DNA from 4 places in the Pseudobacillus sp. FSL P4-0506 genome. Region 2 is predicted to be linked to each of the others. Evidence: riboswitches for the same ligand, from Rfam matches in the RefSeq annotation. Region 2 holds a riboswitch; each other region holds the start of a gene.
What was found. A riboswitch is a leader RNA that binds a small molecule or an ion and turns the genes downstream of it on or off. The one in region 2 is predicted to bind cobalamin.
Positions count from the first base shown of each region.

Region 1: it holds a riboswitch for cobalamin, as region 2 does, so the genes downstream of both, MKZ02_RS12905 ((2Fe-2S) ferredoxin domain-containing protein) here and MKZ02_RS13455 (ribonucleoside-diphosphate reductase subunit alpha) in region 2, are expected to answer to the same signal.
Region 3: it holds a riboswitch for cobalamin, as region 2 does, so the genes downstream of both, MKZ02_RS18115 (FecCD family ABC transporter permease) here and MKZ02_RS13455 (ribonucleoside-diphosphate reductase subunit alpha) in region 2, are expected to answer to the same signal.
Region 4: it holds a riboswitch for cobalamin, as region 2 does, so the genes downstream of both, MKZ02_RS21750 (ABC transporter substrate-binding protein) here and MKZ02_RS13455 (ribonucleoside-diphosphate reductase subunit alpha) in region 2, are expected to answer to the same signal.

Region 1 covers NZ_JBBOOI010000001.1:2,552,096-2,559,672, forward strand. The annotation lists gene MKZ02_RS12875 (NRDE family protein) at 1-51, shown strand, start outside; gene MKZ02_RS12880 (biotin transporter BioY) at 112-684, opposite strand; gene MKZ02_RS12885 (CPBP family intramembrane glutamic endopeptidase) at 872-1,273, opposite strand; gene MKZ02_RS12890 (hypothetical protein) at 1,277-1,570, opposite strand; gene MKZ02_RS12895 (MerR family transcriptional regulator) at 1,657-2,406, shown strand; gene MKZ02_RS12900 (GHMP family kinase ATP-binding protein) at 2,419-3,288, shown strand; cobalamin riboswitch at 3,398-3,587, shown strand; gene MKZ02_RS12905 ((2Fe-2S) ferredoxin domain-containing protein) at 3,743-4,126, shown strand; gene cobJ (precorrin-3B C(17)-methyltransferase) at 4,146-5,732, shown strand; gene MKZ02_RS12915 (sirohydrochlorin chelatase) at 5,747-6,661, shown strand; gene cobK (precorrin-6A reductase) at 6,658-7,449, shown strand; gene MKZ02_RS12925 (precorrin-8X methylmutase) at 7,439-7,577, shown strand, end outside.
Region 2 covers NZ_JBBOOI010000001.1:2,659,756-2,667,332, forward strand. The annotation lists gene MKZ02_RS13435 (NUDIX hydrolase) at 1-315, shown strand, start outside; gene MKZ02_RS13440 (MBL fold metallo-hydrolase) at 963-1,820, opposite strand; gene MKZ02_RS13445 (YitT family protein) at 2,405-3,289, shown strand; gene MKZ02_RS13450 (sporulation protein) at 3,494-3,901, shown strand; cobalamin riboswitch at 3,995-4,172, shown strand; gene MKZ02_RS13455 (ribonucleoside-diphosphate reductase subunit alpha) at 4,383-6,608, shown strand; gene MKZ02_RS13460 (ribonucleotide-diphosphate reductase subunit beta) at 6,617-7,577, shown strand, end outside.
Region 3 covers NZ_JBBOOI010000001.1:3,666,933-3,674,509, reverse strand. The annotation lists gene MKZ02_RS18140 (M20 peptidase aminoacylase family protein) at 43-1,173, shown strand; gene MKZ02_RS18135 (GNAT family N-acetyltransferase) at 1,180-2,010, shown strand; gene menC (o-succinylbenzoate synthase) at 2,007-3,116, shown strand; gene MKZ02_RS18125 (YkvI family membrane protein) at 3,212-4,285, shown strand; gene MKZ02_RS18120 (superoxide dismutase) at 4,485-5,369, shown strand; cobalamin riboswitch at 5,422-5,614, shown strand; gene MKZ02_RS18115 (FecCD family ABC transporter permease) at 5,862-6,884, shown strand; gene MKZ02_RS18110 (ABC transporter ATP-binding protein) at 6,881-7,577, shown strand, end outside.
Region 4 covers NZ_JBBOOI010000001.1:4,318,902-4,326,478, reverse strand. The annotation lists gene MKZ02_RS21775 (MDR family MFS transporter) at 1-118, opposite strand, end outside; gene MKZ02_RS21770 (biotin transporter BioY) at 202-768, opposite strand; gene bioD (dethiobiotin synthase) at 869-1,600, shown strand; gene bioA (adenosylmethionine--8-amino-7-oxononanoate transaminase) at 1,617-2,936, shown strand; gene MKZ02_RS21755 (hypothetical protein) at 3,050-3,223, opposite strand; cobalamin riboswitch at 3,410-3,551, shown strand; gene MKZ02_RS21750 (ABC transporter substrate-binding protein) at 3,687-4,661, shown strand; gene MKZ02_RS21745 (FecCD family ABC transporter permease) at 4,624-5,685, shown strand; gene MKZ02_RS21740 (adenosylcobinamide amidohydrolase) at 5,682-7,154, shown strand; gene cbiB (adenosylcobinamide-phosphate synthase CbiB) at 7,151-7,577, shown strand, end outside.

The DNA of each region.
Region 1 (7,577 bases), 110 kb from region 2:
GGAAATCTTGTTGGTGAAGAAGCGTTTCAGCTTAAAATTGAATCTATGTAAAAGGAGCTGTCTTACAGTTAGTCATCAGTGACCAACTTGTCAGACAGCTCTTTTTGGCAATTAGGCCGTATGGTTATAAGCCGATTGCGGCAGCAGGCGGGCTGAAGCTAAGCGTTTACGTGCCTGAATACCGATCCAGGCAGCAAGAAAGGCTTTAATGATGCCCCCAATAATAAATGGGATAAATCCACTAGCAAAGGCTTCCACCCAGCCAAGTTCAGCGAAAATCTTTAACAAGACCGTACCGAAAGCGAGGTTAATCACCATGCCGATAATGTTGGCTAGAAAAGCTTGCAGCACAGTCGGTTTAGTTTTTTCAATATACCAGCCGATAAAGAAGGCCGATAAAACAAAGCTGATAATATATCCGCCCGTTGGACCGAAGATAATGCCCATTCCTCCGGACATACCTGAGAACACAGGAAGGCCGGCTGCCCCGATCAGCATGTATAAAAGAGCTGCCAGTGCTCCGTATCTGGAACCGAGAATGGTGGCTGCCAAACCGACCGCCAGCGTTTGTCCTGTAATAGGAACGAGTGGCAAAGGAATGGTAATTTGAGCAAAAATACCGATGATAGCAGCGAAAAGGGCGGCTGTTAGCATCATTCTTAATCTTTCGTGCTGAGCAGACATAAGAATCCCTCCAAATAAAATTAAACAAGCAATAAATGTTAACCTTATTTTAAATAAAGGCGACTCATTGTGTCAACGGCGTTTTTTGTTTATTTTTGAATAAAATTCATTATATGAAAAATTCAAATAAAGTCTTATTAAACAAAAGGCAATAGGAGCATTGAGGCATATGATCCCCTGCTAGTCACTAAACGACTGTAAGAATGACAGCTAGGGCATTAAAAATCGCATGAATGATCATTCCGGGGATAATTGATTTAGTCTTTTCATAAGTCCAGGAAAAGACGAGGCCGGATATGAAAGTAATCGGCAGAACATTGTATGTTGGAATATGGACGAGCATGAAGATAAAAGAACTGCCTATCATTCCAATAACCAGTCCATATTTGCTTCTTAACCAGCGGTAAAGAAAGCCGCGGTAAAGAATTTCTTCATACACAGGCGAAATGACAGCTGCTGAGATAAAACCAATCGTAAAATTAATAAAATTAAGATGAGATTGCAGGCTGTCAGTTTTTTTATTTTCATAGCCAAGCCCAAATAAATCTCCTACTATAATTAAAAAAATGCTGGCGATAATTAATACCATTGCCTAGCCGCCGATCGCCCCCCAATAAGTTTTTGGGAAACTGGATAAGCCGACTTCCTTCCAGGTAAGTCGCTGTGGTTTTAAAGGAAGGCAATAAACGGCCAATGTAAAGACAATAGACATGATAAAACCAGCGAGGATTCCGGCGTATAAATCATTTTGAAATGTGCTTTCCAAGTAATCGTTTAATAGATATTCAATAAAGAAGGGCACGATCACGAACACGAGTAAAAGAAGCTGGAGAGGTTCCTTCCGCTTCCATGGTGAATATTTAAAAAATAAAGGTTTCTCATTCATTCTTATTCCTCCCGTTACATTGTGATATAGTAAGTGTAAAAGGTGACGCCGCGTCACGTGGAAGCACTTTTTTAGGGGTGAGTGAAGTGAGATATTACTCTACAGGGGAAGTGTCAAAAAAATTAAATCTTTCTGTCCGGACGCTGCGATATTATGATCAAATCGATTTAGTGACTCCTTCATTTAAAAATGACCATGGAAAAAGGTTTTACAATGATGCAGATGTTCTGAAAATAGAGAAGGTGACAATTTTAAAAAGTCTCCAACTGCCGCTTAAAGATATAAAGAAAGTGTTATCCCAATTAACGATTGAGCAGTTGTTGAGCATACATAAGCAGTCATTGAGGCAAAACATAGCGGAGCTTGAACAAGCGGTGCTTCATACGAATACGCTGTTGAATATCTTAAAGGTGGAAGGGGATTTACAGTGGGAGCACTTAATTCCTTTAGTCAGAAAAGAAAGAAGCGATGAAAAAGAGAAAGGAAATTGGAATAAGTTCTTTGATGAGGAAGAGCAAAACACCCTGCAGGAGCAGCTTCCGAAACTGGAACAGGATGATAAGCTGATCAATAAGTGGATGAACTTATTGAAAAGGATTGACCTTTGTGTAGCTAAAAATATTGGCCCAGAATCAGAGGAGGGAAAGTTGATTGCTTCTGACGTTCTCTTACTGACAGATGAAATGTTTGCCGGAAATCGGGAGCTGGAAGAAAAGTTTTGGCGTGTACGGAAATCAGCAGATAAATCAGAGCTTCTAAATTTATATCCTATTAAAAAAGAGGTGATCTGTTTTTTGGAGGACGCTATTTACTTATTTGAACAAGCACGTGAATGAGGTGGTTATATAGTGAAAAAAGGAGTTGGAAGATCCACCGGTACATTTGGCGAGCTTGCCCAGGGAGAAAAGAATGGTCAGCCATTCCTATTTACGCTGCCTGTTCCCTTAACAAGCAAAGTATGGTTTGTTCCCACTCACTCTCCTGGTGTACGCAGTGACCATCCTTATAAGAGAAAAGCGATCTACGCTGCAGAGCTTGCATTGAAGAGAGCTGGGATGAGTGTAGGAGGAACATTATACTTTTCGTCACAAATTCCTGTCAGCAAAGGGATGGCAAGCAGCTCTGCGGATATAACTGCTGCCGTGCGCGCTGTCGCTATGAGTGTGGGGATAGACTTTACGGACTCAGCTATTGCAGAAATCGCTGCTGCTGTTGAACCGACAGATGGAGTTATGTATCAGGGCATCAATGCCGTGAACCAGAAAACAGGCGAACTGCTCTATTCTTATCCAAATTTCCCTGAGTTGTTTCTTATCGGTTATGACAGTGGGGGACGATTGAATACACAACAGTACTATAGGATGAAAGGTGAATATTCTGCTGCTGCAAAGCTGCAAATGGCTCAATTATTTGATGAAATGCACGACAGTCTCTTGTCCGGCAGTGTACCTGCCATTTTGTCTGCCGTCACGAAAAGCGCGAAGTTAAATGAGGAGCTGCTGCCTAAGCCTTTTTTCTCGTTGTTCGCTGAGCTGGCTAAAAGATTTGAATTGGGAGTCATTGTAGGTCACAGCGGGACCGTGATAGGCTTGCTGTGTCATAGATATGATCCTTCTTTTTTAGAAAAAATGTCTGCCGTCAAGCAGATCATTAAGCAGAAAACAGGCTGGAAGCCTTTCATTTCCGTGCCTGTACCTGCTTTATCTTCTTCTTCATAGTTCAACAAAAGAAACGTTATGTAAAATTTCCCTTGTCAAATGAATGAAGAACCTGCTAATCTAATAAAAGAGTTTGAAATTTAGAAAAATCAGGATGACATACATAAAAATTGAATAATAAGAAGAGAGTGCCCGGGAGAGTCATTTCTGGGATAATAGGGAAATCGGTGAAAGTCCGATGCAGCCCCCGCTACTGTAAACGGTGATGAAATTGTCAACAGCCACTGGCGTAATGCCGGGAAGGGACAAGAGTAAGTGGACCCGTAAGCCAGGAGACCTGCTTTCTTCTTCGAACCATCATTCTTCGGAGGGAAGAACAGGATGACTGTATGGAACGGTGTCGGTGCATTCGGCATGATTACTCGTTCCTTGAGTAGCTTATATACGTAGCTCTTAGTCCTTAACTTCTTCTGAAGTTAAGGACTTTTTTATTTTCCAAAAAGGAGTGGGGAATGTGGCGACATGGGATTTAACAGAAATGAACCATCATGTATTCATTTGCAATGGTTCGAGCTGTATGCGAAAAGGCGGAGAAGAGGTCACGCAGACAGTCAGAGAAGAAATAAAAAAACGGGAGCTTGATGTTCGGGTGCATACGACAAGAACAAGATGTAACGGCCGCTGTAAAGATGCTTGTGTCGTCATCGTTTACCCGGAAGGCACATGGTACCACGAGGTGGATGAACAGCTCGCAGAGAAAATTGTGGCTTCCCATCTCCAAGAAGGCCAGCCGGTTGAAGAAGCTGTCACGTACACTTATTACGAAAAAGGCATGATTCTTCAAAATGACCGTGTAACCGGTGTGGCCAAAGATAAAGAAAAGCAAACAGCCAAGTAAGCAGAGGAGGGCGAATAGAGTGAAGGGAAAATTATTGGTTGTCGGATTTGGACCGGGCAGCGCAGAGCACATTACAGAACGGGCCAAGGAAGCGCTAAAGGAAAGCGACTGTATTATCGGTTATAAAACATACGTCGATTTGATCGCAGACTTTATTGAGGGAAAAGAAATCATCAGCACCGGGATGTCAGAGGAAGTGAGCCGTGCACAGGCCGCTGTTAAATTAGCGGAAGAAGGAAAAACGGTGGCGGTCATTTCAAGCGGAGATGCCGGTGTCTATGGCATGGCAGGTCTTGTCTATGAAGTACTCGTTGAACAAGGTTGGAAAGAAGCGGACGGCGTGGGAGTAGAGATTGTACCGGGAATTTCGGCGATCAATTCCTGTGCTTCTCTTCTTGGGGCACCGGTTATGCACGATGCTTGCACAATCAGCTTAAGTGACCATCTAACGCCGTGGGATTTGATTGCCAAGCGGATAGAAGCAGCAGGGGCAGCTGATTTTGTCATCGCTTTATACAATCCAAAGAGCGGAAGAAGAACGAGACAAATTGCGGAAGCGCAGCGCATTTTATTAAAGCACCGTTCACCGGATACGCCAGTCGGCCTCGTCAAGAGCGCTTACCGGGAAAGAGAACAAGTGGTGATCACAGACTTGAAGAATATGCTGGATCATGATATCGGCATGCTGACGACCGTAATCATTGGCAATTCAACCACATTCCTTTACGACAACAAAATGATTACACCGAGGGGCTATCAGCGCAAATATACATTAACATCAGAAAAGCAGCCGCTAAAGCCGCACGAACGGTTGAAGCCGAAAAATGAGCCGTGGGCTCTTCATGGAGGGCAAGAGGAGAAAACAGACCTGTACAAGCTTGGAATGAAAGCGCTCCGCCTTTTAGATGGAAAAGACAAACAAGAGACAAGTCAGCCGCTGTTCAAGAGAAAAGTAGAATCCATTTTTGAAGTAGCTGTCAGCCCGGGAGTGGCGAATAAGGTGTTCTCGGCTGAGCAAATGCTCGTTCTTTCAAAAGCAGCCGGAGAAAAAGGGGCTATCGAATATACGCCTCATCACCAAGTAATTTTACGGGTGCCGACAGAAGATCCTCATCAAGTAACAGCTTCCTTAAAAGATGCCGGATTTTTGCTTTCACCTATTGGGGATGTTGCAACGGTGAAAGCCTGTGACTTCTGTGACGGAGAAAAGAAAGATGCAATTCCGTACGCTGAACTGCTTCATGAGAAATTTGACGGCTTAGAAATGCCGAAAGAACTAAAAATTGGATTGAATGGCTGCGGAATGGCCTGCTATGGAGCGGTGAAAGAGGATATCGGCATTGTATTTCGCAAAGGCAAATTTGATTTGTTTCTAGGGGCAAAGACAGTTGGACGTACGGCTCATGCTGGCCAGCCTGTTGCTGAAGGAGTCGAACCAGAGGCGCTCGTTCCGCTGCTGGAGGAGATTATTGCTGAATACAAAGAAAAAGGCCATCCAAATGAGCGATTCTTTAAATATTTTAAGCGTGTAAAAAGAATTCAAAACTTTGACTATCGCGACATGGAACCAAAAATAAATCTTGAACCTGCACCATGTGGGGATTAAAGGAGCGGAAAAGTATGAAGGCAATTTTATTTGTCGGCCATGGAAGCCGGGACCCAGAAGGAAATGAACAAATCAGACAATTTATCGATCAGCTTGTCCCGGAGCTCGCAAAGAATGTAATCTATGAAACTTGTTTTTTAGAGTTTGAACGGTCGAACATTGCTAAAGGGATCGATACATGTATTGCAAAAGGAGCAACATCTGTTGCGCTTGTCCCGCTCATGCTGCTGCCAGCGGGCCATTCTAAAATCCATATTCCTCATGAGATCGACGAAGCGAAGGAGAAATACCCTGCCGTCCAATTTACTTACGGCAAACCGATTGGCATTCATTATGAAGCGGTGGATATTTGCAAAAACCGCGTGTTGGAAACGGGTGAATACAAAGAAGGATCAGACGAGCAGACGGCTGTTATCCTGCTTGGACGAGGTGGCAGCGATGCTGATGCGAACAGTGATTTGTTCAAAATTACCCGACTTTTATGGGAAAAGCTGCCTGTTCCCATCATCGAGACGGCCTTTATTGGCGTCACTTCACCAAGCTTGGAGGAAACAGTAGAGAAAACGATCCGTCTTGGCGCCGAAAAAGTGATCATTCTTCCCTACTTTCTGTTTACCGGTGTGTTAATCAAGCGCTTGGAGAGCATGACGGAACAATTTCGCCTCGCCTATCCAGGAGTTTCTTTCTCTCTGGCAGAATACTTTGGCTTTCATCCGAAGTTAAAAACTGTCATTAAAGACCGGGTGGAAGAAGTGCTGAAAGGCGAAGTGTATATGAATTGTGACACATGTCAATACCGTTTTGAGGCGATGGAGCACATTGATCATCACCATCACCATCACCATGATCATGATGATCATCACCACGACCATGATCACCACCATGAACATAGCCACGGAGAAGAAAGTGAGGCGGCAACAGTTAAATGATTTTCTTTTTAGCGGGAACAAGCGATGCACGGGAGCTTGCGGTCGCTTTGCAGCAGGATGGCTATCCGCTGATTGCCTCCGTCGTAACAGAGAATGCGGCGAAAGAGCTGAAGCAGGTAAATGTTCCGGCATTTGCCGGACGCATGGATGCAGAAGCAATGCAGGCATTCGTATTGAAGAAAGAGGTATCGGCCGTTGTCGATGCGAGCCATCCATTTGCAGAAGAAGCATCCAAAAATGCGATGGAAGCCGCAGAACAGGCCGCCGTTCCTTATATTCGTTTTGAAAGAAAAGAGCAGAGCTTTACAGAATCGCCGCTCATTACATATGTGTCTACGTACGAGGAAGCGGCAGATAGAGCAGCTAAGACAAAAGGAACGGTTATGCTGACAACGGGAAGTAAGACATTGGCGACTTTTACCGAAAAACTGCTGCCAATGGAGGACATTCGCCTTGTGTGCCGGATGCTTCCGCGAAAAGACAATATGGAGAAATGTGAACAGCTTGGCCTGCCGCAAAAAAACATTGTCGCCATTCAAGGGCCATTCACAAAAGCTTTTGACCAGGCGCTGTATGAACAATATGACGTAAAATGCATGGTCACGAAAGCGAGCGGCCAAAGAGGATCAGTTGATCAGAAAATTGAAGCGGCCAAAGAACTTGGCATCGAAACAATTGTCATCGAGCGGCCGGCAATTGACTATAAAAACCGTTGTTCGAGCTTCGAAGAAGTACGGGACATGCTTCACAAATTAGAGATTAGAGGGGGAGAACGAATTGGATTTTAAAACAGAATTTAAGCCGGAAACGGTTCAACCAATGGAAATTGAAGGACTTAGCTTTGACATTATTACAGAAGAATTTGGCCCGCATTCGCTGACGGATGAAGAATACAAAGTCGTGCAGCGTGTTGTAC
Region 2 (7,577 bases):
CGAGAAGTATGGGAAGAAACCGGTCTAACCGTTGTACCCAAAAAACTATTAGGCGTATTTGGTGGAGAAGAATTTCGCTATAAGTACCCTAATGGTGATCAAGTGGAATATATTATATTCGTATTTGAATGTATGATTTATCAAGGGAGGCTTGGTCCAGTAGACGATGAAACTGTGGAATTGCGTTATTTTGATGCAAGTGACATGCCAGGACTTGCCTTACCTTACCCTAAATCATTATTTGTACAGGGAATGACAGCGGATTTATCTTTTCAATGGGATGACAATTGGCTAGAAAATATCCCGGGAAAATGATGAGGGTGTACTTCATAGATTAACCAAGAAAATGGTGAAAAAGTTTGCCCTTATTAAGCAGGCTTTTTATTTTCATTATATTGGAAGAGTCTTGTATAGAAATATGCCTATGTACAATAAAAAGGGAAGAGTAGAGGGGGCTCACTAAAAGGCGTAAGTACTAGAGAATTTGCTGTTGGAACAAGGCTGCGGCTTAGATGCAGAAATAGAAGTTTAGAAAAGTTTTTTATACGCCTGAGTTATGGTACTCAAAGCGATAAAAATAGACTGTCTATTGACAGTCCTTTTTATTTTGCTTGTGAATGGAGGCTGTTGATTTCTATTCCAGGCGCTTACGCGGTGAGCCTCCTCGCCGCGTAAGCGCCTGCGGGGTCTCACTTGTCTCGCTAATCCCGCAGGAGTCTTTGCGCCGCCTTCCATTCCAATCAACAGGGTTTGCAAAGTTAGAATAGCCGTACAACGATGCCTGCTTTAAGATAAACTCAGAGAAGTCTATCTTTCTCCTGAATGGCTTGAAAACTAACGAAGAATCAAAAGTGGTTTGGAACGATCTTATTTCGAACCACTTTTGCCGACAAACTGAGACCGTCTATCGACAGCCTGTTCTCGAGTTAAGATTTTTATTAACACCATTCTCTTGCAGATAATCAATGGGTGTTTTTGTCTACATATTTCCCGTAATCAGGTATAGCAATTTGGTCAAATTCTTTAACAAGCTTTTGCAAACTGTTTGTCAACAACTCGCCAGACATAGGTAATCCATGACCGGTAACAGCAACAGTTGGCTCTAATGCTTCTAACTTAATGACTGATTCCTTGGCTGTTTTCCAATCTGTTGTGAGGTACCTCGGAGGCCCGCTGATTTCCTGTTCTTGTGTTAAAACTTTATAAAGATATTCTTGCTTAACAGTAACGAACGCGTCCCCTGCGATTAATGCTCGGTCTTTTTCTCTAAATAAGGAAACATGTCCAGGTGCATGTCCGGGTGTGTGAATCCATTTAAAATCCGGCATATGAGGAACGGCTCCATCAGGAGGCAGTGGTTTTACATTATCTCCTAAATCAATCGGCTCATTCGGAAACATAGGAGACATTTTTGCCACCATACCGCCTTCAACCGTCGGGTCCGGTTCTGGATAACTTTTTTGGCCTGTGAGAAAAGGAATTTCCAACTCGTGTGCATAGACAGGAACTTCCCAATGCTTAACCAGGTCAATAACAGCCCCGACATGATCAAAATGGCCATGTGTCAAAATGATTGCCTGTGGCCGGCTGCTTGCCCCAAAGCGTTCTTCGATAACAGAAATAATTTCATTTGCCGACTCAGGCATTCCTGTATCAACTAATACGAAGTCCCTCATCCTAGGATTTCCAACTAAATGAATATTGACGATTTGGACAGTATGACAAAATAAGTCTGGCAGTACCTCAATACCCACTCCACTGCCTATAGAAGTTGTTGGAATATATTTGTAATCACTTCCGTAATTTATATCCTTATCCACTTTTCATCCTCCTTCATTCACCTAAATACCTGCGCAAAATCTATTGTTCCCCTTTATTTGTTCATTTAAGCAAAGTATTTGAAGCAAGAAAAATGAATAAGATCGATCAAATTATGTTAAATCCTATTACTCAAAAATCTTAAGGGGTGAAAGTGAAAGGCATGCAAGGAACAAGTTGCATTCAAACGAAAAAGCTTTCCGATGAAGTAAAGGATTGTCTGGCGGTTTGAGTAGTCTTAGGAGTACTGTCGCTACTTTTTTACAGCAGCAAAAAGGTCCCGCTTAATAGCCGGGCATATACATCTGTTCACTAAAGAATCTCCCTGAAAAGTGCCTGTTCAGAAGGCTGCTACATACTTGAATAGCCTTCTTACGTAATTGTAGACCTCACTATGCAGTGAGGTTTTTTCCTGTCCATTCAGAAAATGAAACATTATAATAAAAAGTGGAAAAAGCTTTATAGTGCACAGCTATGGAAGGGATAATTTTTTTATTTTAAGGCTTTTCCTAATTGAAAGTTATTTTTCTTAAGCAGGAATTAAGATATACTAAAAATAAATAAGTATGAGTAAAGGTGTGGTTTTTTGACGGACGAGTTATTGGTAAAAAAGCAACATAAGAAATTATCGCGTTTGAAAGTGATTCAGAGGGCTGTTTTTATTACAGTTGGCGCCTTGCTCATGGCTGTTGGATTAGAGATCTTTTTAGTTCCCAACCAGGTAATTGATGGTGGGGTGACAGGTATTTCCATTATGCTTTCCCACATTACAGGAGTAAAACTTGGTATCTTTCTTTTTATCTTAAATTTACCGTTTGTATACTTGGGATATAAGCAATTTGGGAAAACTTTTGCCATATCGACTGTATATGGGATTATTATGCTATCTGTCTTCGCCACATTTTTTCACCCGATTATGCCGTTTACTGAGGATATCCTTCTGGCCACAATTTTTGGAGGGATTTTTCTAGGTGTTGGGGTTGGGATGGTCATCCGAAATGGCGGGGCGCTAGATGGGACTGAAGTACTTTCAATTGTGATAAGCAAAAAAGTCCCTTTTTCTGTTGGTGAAATTGTCATGTTCATTAACTTATTTATACTTAGCTCTGCAGGGTTTGTCTACACGTGGGATCGTGCGATGTATTCTATCCTAGCTTATGTGGTAGCTGCTAAAGCGATCGATATTGTCGTTGCCGGGATGGAAGAATCAAAATCGGCATGGATTATTAGCGATGAAGCAAGAGAGATAGGCGATGCCATTAATAGCCGATTAGGAAGAGGCGTCACTTATTTACATGGAGAGGGCGCTTATACAGGTGATGACAAAAAGGTTATATTTTGCATCATTACCCGTTTGGAAGAATCTAAATTAACCACAATCGTGGAGGAGATCGATGCTTCGGCTTTCCTGGCCATTGCAGATATTTCGGAAGTGCGCGGTGGACGGTTTAAAAAGAGAAACATCCATTAAATTATTAATCTATTTGCGATCACAACTGTACATATTTTTCAGTTGGCAGACAAAGTCCACAAGGTAAAACATACTTTTTAAAAAGTATGTTTTTATTTATTTATGTGTAAAATTCAAATTCAAAACCATCCTATTTGGTTAAGATTAAGGAGCGAGCCTCGGGGAATATTAAACTAATACTAACTAAAAGAAAGGAGAAGTTTCATGTGGAAACATATTTTATCCAGTATTGGAATTGGCGGAGTAGCGATTGATACAGCTCTTCAAAAAGAGGCTTACCACAGAGGGGATAAAATTGAAGGAACAGTATTGATTAATGGCGGCCGGGCTGCGGAACCAATTGATGCACTCATTGTTTCTTTGCATCTGCAAATGGATGAAGTTCGCGAAGACAGTGATTTTGCATACCATGACAAAGATGTAAAAGAAATTCTTATCCCGATTCAACGTGAAATCCAGCCTAAAGAAAAGCTAACGATTCCTTTCTCGCTGGAAATTGACCTTGAACATCCACCTACCAGTGATACAAATAAAACCTTTTTAAAAACAACCGCTGTGATTCCGCAAGCCGTTGATCCTTCTGGTCAGGATGAATTAATCATTTTAAATTAAATAAGGACAGAAAAATAAATCAAGGCTTGCACAGGAGAATTTTCATTGTTATACTAATCCGGACACAACATTTAGTGGTAATGCTTTAATTAAATCAATATTTAGTAAAAAGGTGCTGTCACAGCTTAATAGGGAATTCGGTGAAATACCGAAGCTGTCCCCGCAACTGTAAGTGTGAACGACCGCAGATCAATCCACTGTCTAATAGATGGGAAGGAATGTGGAAGGAAGAAGCACAAGCCAGGAGACCTGCCTTTTTACTGCGTGTACTCTTCTTCGGGAGTTGGGAAGAAAGCGCGGAGAAAATAAAAATGTCTTTCGTTCAGACAAGCTCTTTTGATGATGCTTAGGAGCAGGTCTGTCCCATTTTTCATTAAACTTTTATTTCTTCGCTCTTATCCCATCTTTCATCTAGAAAGATGGTTTTTTTATGGACAAAAAAATCTCTTTCTAAACTACTTATCGTTTAGGAGGAACAAATATGATTCAAACAGTACAAAGTGTGGCAGAAGAGGCGTTCAGTGAAATTCAAAAAGAATTCCCCTCTATTGAACTGGCAAGCTACAAGAAAAAAGTAAGGGTAACTTTGGATACGAGAGAGGGATGGACAAATGAGCAGGTTCAGCAGCTGCTTTTACATTCAGCCGTGGAGCGGATCACAAGTGAAGAACCGGATTGGACATTTGTAGCTGCCCGTCTGTATTTACAACAATTATATAAGCAAGCAGCTATAACACGTGGGGAAAACACCAATAGGTATGGCAGCTTCTTGAACCTTATTCACCTTCTGCTGAAAGAAGGAATATACAATCCGCAGTTAACGACAGCTTATACGGAAGCGGAGATTAATGAGTTAAGCACCATCATTGATCCTGATAAAGATCACTTATTTACATACATCGGAATTGTTACATTGAGCGAAAGATATTTAGCTCATACGCTCGACAAGCAGCCAGCAGAGCTTCCGCAGGAAAGATGGCTCATTATTGCGATGACGTTAATGATGAACGAACCTCAATCGGTACGTCTCCAATACGTAAAAGAAGCATATTGGGCTCTTTCTAATTTATATATGACAACAGCTACGCCAACACTTGCCAATGCCGGGAAATCATACGGCCAGCTGTCAAGCTGCTTTATCGATACGGTGGACGACAGCCTGCAAGGGATCTTTGATGCCAATACGGACGCTGCCAATTTGAGCAAAAATGGAGGGGGCCTGGGCATTTACTTAGGGAAAATTCGCAGCCAGGGCAGTGACATTAAAGGATTCAAAAATGTCAGCTCCGGCGTGATTCCATGGATGAAACAGCTCAATAATACGGCCGTTTCTGTCGATCAGCTCGGACAGCGTCAGGGGGCGATCGCTGTTTATCTCGATGTCTGGCATAAAGACATTTTTTCCTTTTTAGAAACCCGTTTGAATAACGGAGATGAACGCCGCCGAACACATGATTTGTTTACCGGTATAACGATACCGGATTTGTTTATGGAAGCTGTTGATAACAGGGAAGAATGGCATTTATTTGACCCGCATGAGGTAAGGAAGGTAATGGGCTACTCGCTTGAAGACTCATTTGATGAAAAAAGAGGAGCAGGTACATTTAGAAACCGGTATAAAGAGTGTGCGGCTCATCCAGCGCTCAGCAAAAAAACCGTGCCGGCTATTGAGATTATGAAAGCTATTATGATTTCCCAGCTTGAAACAGGCACCCCTTATATGTTTTACAGGGATACCGTCAACCGGGCGAATCCGAATAAGCATGCCGGCATGATTTATGCGAGCAATCTCTGTACGGAAATCTGCCAAAATATGAGTCCGACTGTTGTGATCGAAGAAAAGACGGAAGACGGAAAAATCATGATTACGAAGGACCCAGGCGATTATGTTGTATGTAATTTGTCATCTGTTTCTTTGGCCCGCGCTGTTATGGATGAAGTGCTTGAGCGCTTAATTCCGATTCAGGTAAGAATGCTTGATAACGTGATTGAAATGAACAGTATCCCAGTGCTACAGGCACAGCTGACGAACAAGAAATATAGGGGAATTGGGCTCGGCACGTTTGGCTGGCAGCACCTGCTCGCTTTGAAGGGATTAAGCTGGGAATCGGACGAAGCAGTCAGTTATTGCGATGAGCTGTACGAGCAGCTCGCGTTCTTAACTATTGAGGCAAGTGCGGAGCTTGCAGCCGAAAAAGGGGCTTACCCGGTATTTGCAGGATCAGAGTGGGAGAGCGGCGTCTACTTTGAGCAAAGAGGTTACAGTGGGACGAAATGGCAAGAGTTAAAGGAAAAAGTGAAAAGATCAGGCATGAGGAATGGATATTTGCTGGCAGTGGCGCCGAATTCATCCACTGCTTTGATTGCCGGTTCAACAGCCGGAATTGACCCGGTTTTCCGTAAAGAATATATGGAAGAGAAGAAAAATTATAAAATCCCAGTGACTGCTCCGGACTTGTCGGCTAAGACGACCTGGTACTATAAAACAGTTTACTTAATTGATCAGCATTGGAGCATTCGCCAGAACGCCAAGCGCCAGCGCCATATTGACCAGGCCGTCTCCTTTAACTTATATGTGCGGAACGACATTAAGGCAAAAGCGCTGCTTGATCTGCATTTGGATGCGTGGGATTCAGGGTTAAAAACAACTTATTATGTGCGGTCGACCGCTTCTGATATTGAAGACTGTGAAAGCTGTCATTCATAAGGGGGAGAATGAGTATGAAACTTAAAAAAAGAGAAATCATTGATCATAGTGCACCAAACCGTTCTACAGGGATTGTGAACGGGAAAAGCTCAAATATTTTAAACTGGGACGATGTGCGCTTTAGCTGGGCTTATCCAAAATATAAGAGAATGCTTGCGAACTTTTGGACACCATTTGAAATCAATATGACGAAAGACCGCCAGCAATTTAGCGAGCTGTCTCCTGATGAAAGAAATGCATTTTTAAAGATTATCGGTTTGCTTGCTTTGCTTGATAGTATTCAAACCGATTATGCTGGCAGAGCGGCAGACTATTTAACAGATTCCAGCTTGCATGCGTTAATGATTATTCTTGCTCAGCAGGAAGTGATTCATAATCATTCTTACAGCTACGTGTTATCGAGTGTGGCGGATAAAGAGACGCAAGATCAAGTATTTGATTTTTGGCGGACCGAACCGATTCTTCAGGAACGCAATGAGTTTGTGACAAAAGGGTATGAAGCCTTTTCTCATGAACCAACCGTCGAAAACTTTCTGAAATCGATTATTTATGATGTGATATTAGAAGGCCTTTTCTTTTACTCTGGATTTGCTTTTTTCTACAATTTGGCCCGCAATCAAAAAATGATTGCAACGAGCACAATGATTAATTATATCAATCGGGATGAGCAACTTCATGTCGGATTATTTGAAAAGATTTTTAAAGAAGTGCTAAGTGAACATCCCGAGTATGATACAGAAGAATTACATCTCTACGGAAAGGAGGCATTCCGACAGGCCGCTGAACTTGAAATTGAGTGGGGAAACTCAATCATTGGCCATAAGATAGATGGAATTCAAATGAGCGAGCTGGAAAGCTATATTAAGTTCATGGCCAATAAACGTGCTGAACAGTTAGGTTTCACAGCGCCGTTTGAAGGCTACCGGACAAACCCAATGCGCTGGATTATTGCTTATCAGGAAGTAGATT
Region 3 (7,577 bases), 1.0 Mb from region 2:
CTGAATATTCATTGTTTTGTATCGGTAGAAAGGAAGTTTTTTATGAAAAAGCAGCTTGAACAACTAAAACCAGCTATACGGCAATTATATGATTATTTGCATTCTCATCCGGAAATTAGCTGGCAGGAAGTCAACACAACCGCTTTTTTAACCAATTATTTAACAAATGAAGGGTTCACGGTAAGAACGTTTGATGACTGTCCAGGTCTCATTGTAGAAATGGGCCAAGGGAAACCGGCAGTTGGACTACGCTGTGATATTGATGCTCTCTGGCAGGAAGTCAACGGCCGATTTCAAGCCAATCATTCGTGTGGCCATGATGCCCACATGACAATGGCTGTTGGTGCCTTATTATTACTGAAAAAAATAAATTATTACTTTCCTGGACGATTAGTCGTTATCTTTCAACCAGCTGAGGAAAAAGGAACCGGAGCCTTAAAAATGATAGAGAAGGGACTTATTGATGGCTTGGATTTTCTTTACGGTGTTCATCTGCGGCCCATTCAAGAGTTATCCTTTGGACAGGCTTCTCCGGGAATTCGGCATGGAGCAGCCAAGTTTATTGCTGGGGAAATTATTGGAGAAGATGCTCATGGTGCCAGGCCACATCTCGGAAAGAATGCCATTGAGATCGGTTCCTCGCTCATTCAAGCCATGCAGCAAATCCATATGGATCCGTCTATTCCTTATTCAGTGAAAATGACGAAATTTCAAAGTGGCGGTGAATCGAGTAATATTATTCCAGGAAAAGCGACCTTTTCAATTGATGTTCGCGCACAGACTAACGAAGTGATGGCAGCACTGACAGAGAAAATTGTTCAGGCATGCAAAGGAATAGAAGTTGTTCACGGAGCGTCTATTCATTTAGAAACAAAAGCCGAAACGGCAGCGGCTATCGTTTCAGAAGAAGCCTCTAATATAATGGAGAATGCGATCAGCAGAGTGCTGGGGGAAAAAAATGTCGTCCCGCCTATCGTGACAACTGGAGGAGAGGATTTTCATTTTTACACAGTGAAGCGGCCGGAAGTAAAGGCAGCGATGCTCGGATTAGGCTGTGATTTAAGCCCGGGTCTGCATCATCCTGAAATGACTTTTCAGATAGACGCTCTTTATCCAGGAATTGAGATATTGGCTGAAACAATTATACAAACGTTTGAACGGATGAAAGGGTGAAGAAACGTGCAAGATTACCATATTCGGTTATTTAATGATCGAACAGACTTTGAAAAAATGCAGCAGCTGGAAAGAGACACGTGGAATATGGAGCCGATTCCGATCCATCAAACGCTCACCGCCCATAAAAATGGCGGTTTGTTAGTAGGTGCTTTTCAAGAAGAACGATTAATTGGCTTTAGTTACAGCTTTGCTGGTTTTTCAAATGGCTCTTCTTACTTATGTTCGCATATGCTTGGCATCCATCCTGATTATCAAAAGCAAGGAATTGGTGAAGCGTTGAAAAACGCCCAAAAACAAGAGGCTTCTCGTCTTGGATATGAGCAGGTAACATGGACGTTCGATCCGCTCGAAAGCGTAAACGCTTATTTAAATTTAACGAAGCTTAAAGCTGTTTGTTCCACATATGAAGTGAATTGTTACGGTAAAATGGAGGATGGATTAAATGCCGGTCTTCCAACGGATCGATTGAAGGTGGATTGGTGGATTCAAAGTGATTACGTGAACACCTCCTTTACTTTTACAGAAGAAAAGGCAAAAGTTTTCGCAGAATATGAAAGAACAACAGAAGGATGGCCGAAAATGTCCCTCCATCATCCTGATTATTTAGAAAGAGAAGAGGCATTGCTCGTCCCGATTCCTCGAAAATTTCAAGAGATTAAAAGCCAATCATTTGATTTAGCTTTGGATTGGAGAATGAATACACGGAAAGTTTTTCTACAACTATTCGCTAACGGATATACAGCTGTAAAACTCATTCAACGTCCGCAAGAACTGGTGAACTATTATCTATTCATAAAGAATATTCAATTTGCAGGAAAGGAAGAGGAAAAATGAAATTAACAGAAATTATTTTACGTCATTTACAGATGGAAATGAAATTTCCTTTTACTACTAGCTTCGGAACCATCGAAAACAAAGAATTTATTCTCGTAGAGGTAAAAGATGAAGAGGGAGTATCCGGCTGGGGAGAATCTGTTGCTTTTGTCTCTCCTTCTTATAATGAAGAAACGCTAAAAACAAACTGGCATATGATAGAAGATTTCTTGATTCCTTTATTAAAAGGCAAAGAAATTTCTCATCCCGATGAAATTTCAGAGATATTTGAGCCGATCAGAAAAAATAACATGGCGAAATCGGCCATTGAAGGAGCGGTGTGGGATTTGCACGCTAAACGGGAAGGAATCCCGCTTTATGAGGCCCTAGGAGGAGACAATACAACGATTGATGTGGGGATTAGCATCGGTATTCAAGATACGGTGAATGATCTTTTAGCTATTATTAAAGAGCATGTTGAAGAGGGCTATAAACGAATCAAAGTGAAAATTAAGCCGGGCTGGGATGTTGATGTCATCAGAGAGATCCGTCGCTCTTTCCCAGATATCCAACTTATGGCTGATGCCAATTCAGCTTATCGTCTCGAGGACCTGCCAGAATTGAAGAAGCTAGACGAATTCAATTTAACAATGATTGAACAGCCGCTTGCATCGGATGATATCATTGACCATGCGGTTATTCAAAAAGAATTAAAAACACCGATTTGTCTGGATGAAAGCATTCATTCCTATGAAGATGCCAGAAAAGCTTTGCAGCTCGGCAGCTGTAAAATTATCAATATTAAAATTGGCCGTGTCGGTGGATTGACGGAATCTAAACGGATTCATGATTTATGCAAGGAGAACAATATTCCTGTTTGGTGCGGAGGAATGATTGAAGCGGGTGTAGGACGAGCGCATAATGTGGCATTAACTACCTTAAGTAATTTTACACTCCCGGGTGATACGGCTGCTTCTTCCCGTTATTGGGAGAAGGATATTGTCACACCAGAAGTAACAGTGCACGATGGGGTTATTCAAGTTCCGAACAAGCCAGGAATCGGCTATGATATTGATCTCGAAGCGGTGAAGCAATTTACATTGAAAGAAAAAGCCTATTCACTGTAATTTGGCGAGTATGACATTTAAGAAAACCTGGCATCAACAGGTTTTCTTGTCCACACCTAGTGAATTCAGAATATTCAAACGAAAGAGGGAGAAGAATGAAAAAAGCTTTTCAAATTGCAGGCGCATACATCGGAGTCATTGTAGGGGCAGGATTTGCTTCCGGACAGGAAATATTGCAATTTTTTACGAGCTTTGGATGGATTAGCATAGCAGGAACATGTATGGCTACTCTTCTATTTGCTTTTTTAGGCATGCAATTGCTGCAAATCGGCTCTCGTCTTAAAACCGATTCTCATAAAAATGTTATTTATTTAATTTGCGGGAAATGGATAGGGATGTTTGTTGATGCCCTTATCACCTTTTTCTTATTTGGCGTTGCGGCAGTAATGATTGCCGGCAGCGGATCGATTTTCGAACAGCAATTTGGTATCGCTCCTTTGTATGGAAGTCTTATAATGACGGTATTAACTGCTGTCACTCTATGTTTCAATTTTCAAAAAGTTATTTCGGCGATTAGTTTGATGACTCCCTTCCTATTTATCATGATTTTTATCGTTTTTATTTACTCTGTTTTCCGTTATGAAGGGAATGTTTCGGATATTTTTCAAATCAGCCAAACAGAAAATACGGCAGCCTCTCATTGGCTGATAGGAGCCATCTTATATGTATCGTACAACATTGCGGCTGGAGCAGCTATTTTGACATTGATGGGAGGAGCTGAAAAGAATGAGAGAACGGCTGGGCTTGGAGGTATTTTTGGAGGCATTGGCCTTGGCTTATTGATCTTATTAATTAATTTGACAATGCTTTTAGATTTCGGAGCCAGTCAGCAGGCCGCTATGCCGATTGTTCACATTGCCAATGATATTTCGCCAATCACAGGTTATTTTATGTCATTTGTATTGTTAGCGATGATTTATAATACGTCTGTCGGAATGATATATGCTTTTGCTGCGCGAATCGTACCGGCCCATCGTAAGTCTTTTACTCCGGCAGTAGTTATTTCTACATTGGCCGCTTTTCTGGCAAGCTTCGTCGGATTCGTTAAATTAGTAGGCACCTTGTATCCAATTGTTGGCTACCTCGGTTTGATCTTAATTATCGGTGTTATTTTCGCCTGGCTTAGATTTAAGCAACCATTTAAGAATGAAATGAAGATATCAAGCTAATAAGAAAGCTATCCACCAGTTAAGTGAACACCAACTGGTGGGCAGCTTTTTGTTTTGCCAAGGGATTGCATAGCCCCTCTTTCTTTTTTGATAACGGTCCTCTTCATTTGCTTTGTTAGGCAGAGGGAAGAGTATGAAAGAAGAACGCATATAAAAACAATGCATATGTTGAAATTACGAGCTGAAAGGAGGAGGGCAGATGGAGATATACCGCAGTTATTTAAAGGAAGCTAAAAAATGGTGTGAGGCTTTATGTGCTTTGCAGCATGAATTAATTGACCTTAATCAGGTGGAAAAGTGGAAAAACCAGGTAGAGAAGATGGATAATCGTTTATCGAATATGAAAGAAGAAGAGATTCATTTAATCCAAAGTGAGATTTTGGGATTAGATCAGGAGTGGCGCCAGCTTCATGAAGGGCTGTTTGCTGAAGAAAACGAAAAAGAGAAGGAGGAAGAGCGAGAAAGAGCTGAACAGGTTCCTATTGGCCGCCACAAACTTCCCCCTCTCCCCTATGCGTACAATGCTTTAGAGCCTTATATTGATGAAGAAACAATGAGGCTTCATCATGACCGGCATCATCAAAGCTATGTAGAAGGTTTGAATAAAGCAGAGCTGGAGCTGCAAAAGGCACGAAAAAATAATGACTTTGAGCTCGTCAAGCATTGGGAGAGAGAGCTTGCTTTCAATGGTGCCGGGCATTATTTACATTCGATCTTTTGGAGAATCATGTGCCCAAACGGAGGGGGAAAGCCTTCAAGTGAATTAAACCGAGAGATTTCCCGGTCGTTTGGCAGCTTCGATGGGTTTAAGAGACACTTCTCCAAAGCCGCCGAGAAAGTAGAGGGAGGGGGATGGGCCATTCTCGTATGGTCGCCGCAAGCTCAGCGATTAGAAATATTGCAAGCTGAAAAACATCAAAACTTAAGCCAATGGGATGTAGTTCCTTTACTTGTACTTGATGTTTGGGAACATGCTTACTACTTGAAATATAAAAATAAGCGTGCGGAGTATATTGATAATTGGTGGAACATTGTTTGTTGGGATGAAGTAGAGGGACGCATGAGAAAAGCGAGAGGGCATTGAAAAGGCATTGCCTATTCATGGAAACTATATTACACTGGTAAGCAATGAAAAACTTTATATAAGAGAACCGGGTGCCTTTGCAACAGACAGCAAAGGGTAACAGGGAATCGGGTGCAAATCCCGAGCGGTCCCGCCACTGTAATCGGAAAGTTTTTTTTTCATTGATGTCACTTGAGAAATCAGGGAAGACGAAAAAAGCGCGCAGATCCGTAAGCCAGGAGACCTACCCAGGTTTGATCCCCTATGATGCCTTCGCGGAAAGGAAAGGTGGCCGAAGACAAAGCAGTCTCTGTTGCTTTTTTGTGCTGTTTTCACACACCCAAGCCTTGTTCTTAGCGATAAGAACAGGGCTTTCTTTCTGTGCTGATAAAAAAGAGAGGAGATGGAACATTGAAGCTAGCGTTTGCAGGATGGATAAGAAAGAAAAGAGGATCATCCTTTGTTTTCTCAGCTGTTTTCCGCGCGAACAAGCAGGGTTATTTGTATTTACTCATGGGACTTGCTGTCTTCCTTTTATTTTCTATTACATGGTCTATTACTCTAGGGCCGGTTAATATGCCAGCTGTTACAGCATGGAAGATCATCCTTTCACATGCACCTTGGGTGGGCAATTACATAGAGGCAGACTGGAATAAGGCTCAGGAACACATAATTTGGAACATTCGGGTGCCGCGTGTATTGCTCGGAACTGTAACAGGAGCGGGTCTTGCAGTAGCAGGAGTTGTCATTCAGGCATTGGTACGAAATTCACTTGCCGATCCTTATATCTTAGGCGTATCTTCAGGTGCTTCAGTAGTAGCAACGCTCGTTATTTTATTTGGCGCTCTGCCTGTCTTTGGACAATATGCCTTAACTACTGGCGCTTTTACCGGTGCCATGATAGCAATGGGAGCCGTGTACATAATCGCCCAGGAAGGCGGAAAGATTCTCACGACACGCCTATTGCTGGCCGGTGTAGCTGTTTCGATGACGCTGTCCGCTGTAACCAATTTTATTGTGACATTAGCACCGAAAGAATCGGGGATTCGAGAAGTCATGTTTTGGATGATGGGTAGCCTTGCTGGAGCCAAGTGGGAACACTTAGCGATTCCGACGCTAATAATTGCTGGCAGTGTCCTCTTTTTATTATCTGCCTCTTCATCGTTGAATGCTTTGTTAATGGGGGAAGAAGCGGCAGGAACACTTGGAGTAAATACAGATGTTTTTCGAAAGATCCTTATTGTTGTTGCTTCTTTAATTACCGGTGCAGTAGTGGCAGTGAGTGGTTCTATTGGCTTTGTAGGATTAATGGTGCCTCATCTAGCCCGGCTATTGCTCGGTTCCGACCATAAGCGTGTGATTCCAGTTAGTGCACTGCTTGGCATGCTCGTTGTGATTTGGTCAGATACAGCAGCCCGCTTGCTGCTTGCGCCAGAGGAGCTGCCGATTGGTGTAGTTACCGCTTTTTGTGGAGGGCCATTTTTTATTTGGCTCTTGCGGCACAGCTCCTATTCGTTTGGGGGAGGCGGCCGATGAAACTACTCGTTGAGAATGTTAGTTATTCAGCAAACGGCAAGTTTATCATTGACGATATTTCACTACAAGCGGCTGATAAACAGTTCATTGGCGTTATTGGTCCTAATGGAAGTGGGAAATCCACTTTATTGAAGAACGCTTCTCGGATTTTAACACCAGATAGCGGAAAGGTATGGCTTAATGGCAAAGGGCTGCATGAAATGCCGGCAAAGCAAGCAGCAAAACAACTGGCTGTCGTAAGTCAAGAGGCTGCTGTGCCATTTGATTTTACCGTTGAAGAAATCGTAGCAATGGGCCGTCACCCTTATAAAAAATTTTTTCAACATGAAACAGAAGAGGACCGACAGATTATTCACGAATCTTTAGCTTATGTAGACATGGTCGAGTATGGCCAAAGTAGCTTTCAGCAGTTATCTGGGGGAGAAAAACAGCGGGTGTTTATTGCGAGAGCACTTGCTCAGAAGGCGGGCATGGTTATTCTTGATGAGCCAACCAACCATTTAGACATCAGACATCAGCTGCAACTGCTCGACCTTGTCAAAAAGCTGCCGATTACTGTTTTGGCTGCTCTGCATGATTTAAATCTGGCCGCGTTCTATTGCGACTATATATACGTTATGAATGGGGGACGCATGATTTGTTCTGGAACACCCTCAGCGGTTTTAAGCAAGGACATGCTGAAAGAAGTGTTTG
Region 4 (7,577 bases), 1.7 Mb from region 2:
CAAACTCATCCGCAAAGTAAATAGCGAGGAAAGGGAAAAACATCCAAAAGGTAATATTCATGATGCTTTCCCCGATCAAACGAACTTTTAAGCTATGATCCCATTCCCTTATCTTCATTATTCTCTCTCCTAAATTGTGACAATACATAAACTATACACAAAAAAAGAAACTTTATGAATAATAACGAGGGAAAATGCACTTTATTCCTTTACGACCGGAGCGCTTTGATGGCCTAATGCTGAACGGATTTTAGGAAGGACAGAAAGAGAGAGAACCGTCACCCCGATGTCCAATGGAAGATAGACAGCCATCCATGACCAGGCCATTGAATAGCTGAAGCCTTCTGGAGCTTCGGTCCACCACCTGAACGCAGCGTACATATAGTTGGTGCCAATTAAGTAATTGAAAAGAATAGAAGCTACACCGGTATACAGGTAACTTGTTTTTTTATGTGGGTCTATGAGCAGCTTTCCAGCGATGTAAGCTACTACAATAAAAGAGAGAATAAATCCGAACGTCGGGCTGAAAATGCTTGCAGGACCTCCTTTAAACTGAGCGAATACCGGTGCACCCGCAAGCCCGATAAACAGATAGACGGCCATCGATAAAGAGCCAAGTCGGCTGCCGAGCAATCCTCCGGCTATAATGGCAAACATTAATTGCAGGGTAACAGGTACGCCACCAATTATTAAAAAAGATGAGGCGTTCGCACCGATGGCCATAAGCGCCGCAAAAAGAGCACAAATTACAACCTCATAGGCCTTCATTAATTTTTCCTCCTTTAAAAATATAATTGTTTATCATTTTTTCATATGTTAACATTTTTGTAAATAAGGTTTACTTAAGTCGAAGGGAGGAGTACATGCTATGCCCGGAATCTTTATTGCAGGAACGGATACAGATGCAGGCAAGACCATTGCGACATTATTACTTGCTCATGGATTAATCGAAAGGAAAGTGCCAGCCAGGCCATATAAGCCGATACAGAGTGGAGCTGAATGGAAAGATGGTGAGTGGAAAGCACCAGATGCTGAAATGTATCATCTGCTTCCAGAAACGAGAGGAGAAAGGTTATATACATATTTATTAAAAAAAGCAAGCTCTCCTCATTTGGCAGCTGAGGAAGAAGCAGCAATTATTGATGAACAAGTAATTATAGAGGAAATTAGAAGACGTGCGTCCAAATCGACACTTTTGCTTGTTGAAGGGGCAGGCGGATTATACGTGCCACTGAATAGGAAAGGCAGGTGTATGGTTGATGTGATGGAGGAAACGGGATTACCGGTAGTGATTGCCGCCAGGGCAGGACTTGGAACGATTAATCATACGATACTGACGATAGAAGCTATCCAAAAGAGAGGGTTGCCAATAACCGGAGTCGTATTTTCGAGTACAGTGCCCGGAGAGAAAAGCATAGAGCGGGATAACTTCCGGGTCATTCATGAACTGTCGGGACTGCCTATCATTGGACATATTCCATTTATAAAAGATATTGATTATTCTCTTAGGGAGAGCCGTTATCGTTCTGAAATTGTGAGGGATTGGAAGTTTGATAGACTGATGGAGGGGATTAACAGTGAATACAAAACGTTTATATGAAATTAGTCAAAAGCATATGTGGCTTCCTTTTACACAAATGAAGGATTACGAAGAAGCTCCCCTTATTATAGAGAGCGGCGAAGGTATCCGGCTAAGAGACATCCACGGCAATGAATATTTCGATGGCTATTCTTCCTTATGGCTAAATGTACACGGTCACCGACGTCCAGAAATTGATGAGGCGGTGAAAGAGCAGCTTGGACGAATTGCCCATTCAACCTTACTTGGGGCGGCAAATGTGCCATCCATTCAGTTGGCTGAGAAACTTATCCAGATTTCTCCGGAAAACTTAACACGCGTATTTTATTCGGACAGCGGAGCAGAGTCAGTGGAAATAGCCATAAAGATGGCGTACCAATATTGGCAAAATAAAGGCAGGACTGAAAAAACAAAGTTTGTCACATTGACAAACGGTTATCACGGCGATACAGTCGGTGCGATCAGCGTGGGCTCAATCGACATTTATCACCGCGTGTACAGCGCATTAATGTTCCATTCATTCGCCCTCCCCTTCCCGTCAGCAAAATGGCATCCTTCCGGCAATGAACAAACGGCTAAAGAAGATTCACTCTCAGAAATACATGACTTATTTGAAAAGAATCATGAACAGATCTCCGGACTAATTGTTGAGTCGATGGTACAGGGGGCGGGTGGTATGCACATCATGCCAGTCGGGTACTTAAAGGAGCTTGAACAGCTTTGTCGAAAGTTTAATGTGCTTTTTATTGTGGATGAGGTGGCGACTGGATTTGGGCGCACGGGAAAAATGTTCGCTGTGGAACATGAAGGTGTTTTGCCAGATATCATGACAATGGCAAAAGGAATTACCGGTGGATATTTACCGATTGCAGCTACATTAACAACAGAAGAAGTATACCAGGCATTTTACGGGGAATATACCGAAATGAAAACTTTTTTCCATGGACATTCTTATACGGGCAACCAGCTCGGCTGTGCAGCAGCTTTGGCCAATCTTGATATTTTCGAAAAAGAAGGGCTTGTTGAGCAAGCTGCTAAAAAAGCAGAATATGTTGAGAGGTTGATGGCTGAAATAAATGAACTGCCACACGTCGGTGAGATTCGACAGCTTGGTTTAATGTGCGGAATTGAACTAGTGAAAGATAAAAAGACCAAAGAACCTTTTCCGTTTGAAGAGAGAATGGCTTATCGGGCAACATTGCGAATGCGTGAATTGGGGATGCTGACGAGACCGCTTGGTGACACGATCGTTTTTATGCCGCCGCTAGCTTCCAGCTACGAGGAGCTGACTAAAATGCTTCAAATTATAAAGCAAGCCATTGTGGAAACGCTGAATGTGAAGGTTCATACTAAATAATAAAAAACATCCTCCCGTTCATCGGGATGGATGTTTTTTATATAGTTCTGCTGGCAAACGATCTTGTTTTTAAACAGATGTTTGCTCGTATGTCATGTTGTCATTTTATTTGGCTATAAGTTACGGTCATGTGTTGAGTCGCGATCGTTTAAGTACGCGTCGTCTTCAGGAAGAGCGTCTATCCGGCTTGTATCAGAGGAGTCAAATGCCTGGCGAAGAAAGTAAACTAAAATAAGCGCAATGCAAAGCAGTAGGACAACTAACCCGATTAAAGTTGCAAGATTCATTTTAGCCGCTCCTTTCTTTTTATTTATCCTATTCCACTTTTGTCCTGTCTAAAACATAAAGGTCTTATATGATAAGAAAATTTATTTTCTGCAGAGAATAGAAACGAATTTTTAGAAAAGCTGCGAACCGTTTTAAAAATTTATGAAAGTAAAGTTTTTTTTGTGTATAATGAGGCTAAGCGGAAAACTACATATATTTAATCAGGTAAAGCTGAACAAAAAGCTTTTTAAAAGGGCAAGCTGGTGGAAATCCAGCGCGGTCCCGCCACTGTAAGTGAAATTTATTTATTTCACAAGCCAGAAAACCTGCCTGGTTTAGAGCACCAATAACCTACGCGGATAGGGTGGTGTAAAAGCGGCTTCCTGGTTCAATGTACCTGTTTGGCCCTTTTTCACTGCATCTCTCCATCGCGTAGAGGTGTTTTTTTGTGGATATTTTTAAGAAGCAAAGGGAGAGAAAGTCATGAACAAATTATCTCAGTACACATTATCCTTCGTACTGGCTGCTGGCCTGCTTGCCGGCTGCGGAACGGATAAAGCAGAAACTGGAAAAGAAGAAAAAGCAGATCAGCCAAAAGAGAGTCAACAAGCAGCCTTTCCGGTAACGATAAAGGATGCGGAAGGAAAAGATGTCGTTATTGAAGAAAAACCGAAACGAATTGTTTCTCTTATTCCGAGCAATACCGAAATTGCTTATAAACTCGATTTAGGTGATGAAATTGTCGGGGTATCAGACAACGACAATTACCCGAAAGAGGTGAACGCCAAAGAAAAAGTTGGCGGCATGGAGTATAACATTGAAAAAATCATTGGGCTTGATACGGATCTCGTATTGGCACATGGTTCCAGTGCCCACAACTCAAAAGAGGGATTGAAGCAACTGGAAGAAGCGGGAATCGATGTACTTGTCGTTAATGATGCCCAAAATTTTGATCAAGTATACGACTCAATTGAAATGATCGGCAAGGCGACAGGAACAACTGAAAAAGCAGAAGACGTAGTAGAAGAAATGAAAGACGGTCTATCAAAAATCGAGGAAAAAGCGAAAACTATTAAAAAAGAAGAAGAAAAAAGTGTATTTATTGAAGTATCACCGGCTCCAGACATTTTCACACCAGGAAAAAATACATTTATGCAGGAAATGCTTGATCTGATTCATGCGAAAAATGCCGCTGCCGATCAGAAGGGCTGGGTGCAAATGACAGAGGAAGCGATTATCAAGAAGAATCCTGACGTAATCATTACTACGCATGGCTACTACACAAAAAAACCGATTGAAGAGGTACTCAGCCGCAAAGGATGGGAAAACATGACTGCCGTTAAAAACAAGGATGTCCATGATGTGAATGCTGACCTCGTCAACCGAACAGGCCCGCGTCTTGTTGAAGGAGTAGAAGAACTTGCCGAAGCGATCTATCCAGATGTTTTTAAGAAATAAAAGCTCGGCTTACTTGTTAGTTTTGGCTTTTTTTATTACGGCTGTATTTGCAGGTATCTCGATCGGAACGATCCAAGTTCCGTTTCGGGATATCGCTTTCTTATTATCCCATCATTTTTTTGGAACGCCGCTTGAGGGAGTCGATTCCTCTTTTGATAACATCGTGTGGAAGATCAGATTTCCGAGAGTATTGTTGGCCGGTCTTATAGGAGCCTCTCTAGCGGTAGCGGGTGCTGCTTTTCAAGGGCTGCTGCGTAATCCTCTGGCAGACCCTTATACACTCGGTGTATCTTCGGGTGCTTCCGCAGGCGCTGTTATGGTGCTGTTTTTTAATATGCAGCTCCCTTGGCTTTCCGGATTTACCCTGCCCGTTGTTAGTATTGTGACTTCGATTATAACCATTTTCATCGTTGTTTTGTTCGCCCAGGCGATTGAACGGTCACTTAAAGTAGAAACTATCATTCTAACAGGGATTATTTTTAGCTCTTTTTTAGGTGCGTTGATTTCACTAATGATTGCTTTGACCGGTGAGGAATTGCGGCAAATTATCGGATGGCTGCTTGGGAGTGTATCAATGAGAGGCTGGGATTATATTCAACTTATTTTGCCCTTTTTTTTGGTGGGCACTTTACTGTTAATTATCCACTCGGCTGAATTAAATGCGATGTCGTTCGGCGAAGAGAAAGCCCAGCATTTAGGTGTGAATGTCCGTCGAAAAAAAATGATCGTGCTAGTTGCCGGCTCGGTATTAACAGGAGCAGCTGTAGCTGTTTCAGGAACTATTGGTTTCGTCGGATTGGTCATCCCTCATTTTATCCGCTTAATTTGGGGGCCGGATCACCGCCATTTACTGCCGCTGTCCATGCTTGCAGGCGCTGGCTTTTTAATTCTGGCTGATTTGGTAGCCCGCACAATTATTTCTCCGACTGAATTACCGATTGGTGTTATTACTTCTATTATTGGTGCACCGGTATTCGCTATCATTCTGCTTCGCAAGCACAGGAAAGGAAGGGGAACAGCATGATCGAGATAGAACAGCTTAGCGGCGGCTATGACGGCAAGCTTATCGTCCGTAAATTGTCTTTTTCCGTCCAAAAAGGAGAGCTTTTTGGCATCTTAGGTCCCAATGGAAGCGGCAAGACAACGCTGTTAAAAATGATAAGCGGCATTGTCCCTATAAGCAGTGGTTCCATAGAAATAGAAGGCAAAAAAATGACAGATTATACACCAAAAGAACTGGCTAAACGGCTTGCTGTTCTTCCACAAATGACCCCGCAAGCCTTTTCGTACACTGTAAAAGAAACAGTTTCTCTCGGGCGCTATGCACATCAAAGCGGCATCTTTCCAGTATGGAGAGAAGAAGATGAGCGGGCTGTTATCAAGGCGATGGAGCAAACGGGCACAAAGCAATTTGCGGAAGCTTCCATCGAGGAATTGTCTGGCGGCGAGCGTCAACGCGTCTTTCTCGCTCAGGCCCTTGCCCAGGAACCGGAAATTTTGCTGTTGGATGAACCAACAAACCATTTGGATTTATCTTTTCAAAAAGAACTGCTTGATTTATTAAAGAAAATGGCGAATGAAACAGGATTAACTGTTATCTCCATTTTTCACGATTTAAATCTCGCCTCTCTTTACTGTGACAGATTGCTGCTTATGGAAGAGGGAAAGAGGCACGGTCTTGGTATTCCGAGCGAAGTGTTGAAAGAGGAGCCGGTTCAACAAGTATATAAAACGGCTATTCATCAGCGTCCCCATCCAGAAGTGCCGAAGCCGCAGATGAGTATTCTTCCTGAAAAAACAGCTGAGGAAGAAGTGGAAGTGCGAGTGGACCAAGCATGCATCAAGAGAACTGATGAATATATTACACTTGAAGCTCCGATTCCGTTAAAAACACTATCGGCAGGAGTAATCGGTGCTGGCTGGGGATGGCATCGCAGTTTTGTGAACCGCCACGTAGATAAAAACTATTGGCATGACTCTTATAAGGAAGACATGAAAGAGTTTCTAAAGCGCTATCACTTTGATATTAACGAAACTGTGGGAATGATGACAGCTGTTCATCTTCATACGGCAGCCTGCCGGTTTGTGCAAGTAGAAGATATTTCGGTTCTTGCAGTTGTTACAGCCGGGGTCGGCAATGCCGTTGATGTTTCACGGGCTGTAGAACATAATCGGGCTTTTTTGCCGGGTACGATTAATATATGGGTATTTGCGAATGGCCATTTATCAGAGGAAGCGTTTGTTCAGTCAGTGATGACGGCAACAGAAGCAAAAGTAAAGGCTCTATTCGATAAGGAAGTAAAAGATCCGCTAACGAATTCCCAGGCAACAGGCACCTCTACTGACAGCGTCCTGATTGCCGCCACCCAGCGCGGGGCGCATCAGGCATTTGCCGGTACGATTTCTCCGCTTGGACAGGCGATCGGGAAAGCGGTGTATGAATGTACGATAGAAGCCTTGGAGAATAACAGAACAGGAGAGAGGAGTACATGATTTATCATCTTCTGGCTGCTACGCTTGCTTTTTTCATTGACCGCCTAGTCGGAGATCCGCCTCATCTTCCGCATCCAGTCCGCTGGATAGGCTCCCTTATTTACTTTTTGGAAAAGCGTCTCAATCAAGGAACTGCCAGGCGGAGAAAAGGAGTCATTATGCTTGTTATCGTGCTCATTGTTACGGGAAGCCTCAGCTATTTGTTCATTTTCTGCTTTTATTCTCTTCACCCGGCTGCTGGAGTAGCAGCGGAGGCCGCAGTGATTGCTTCGGCCATTGCTTGCCGCAGCTTAAAAGAGGCGGGGATAAGTGTGTATGAACCGCTGCAAAAAGGGGATATGGAGGAGGCGCGAATGAAGCTTTCCTATATTGTTGGTCGGGATACAGGGCATCTCGATGAAGGGGAAATTACAAGGGGAGCCA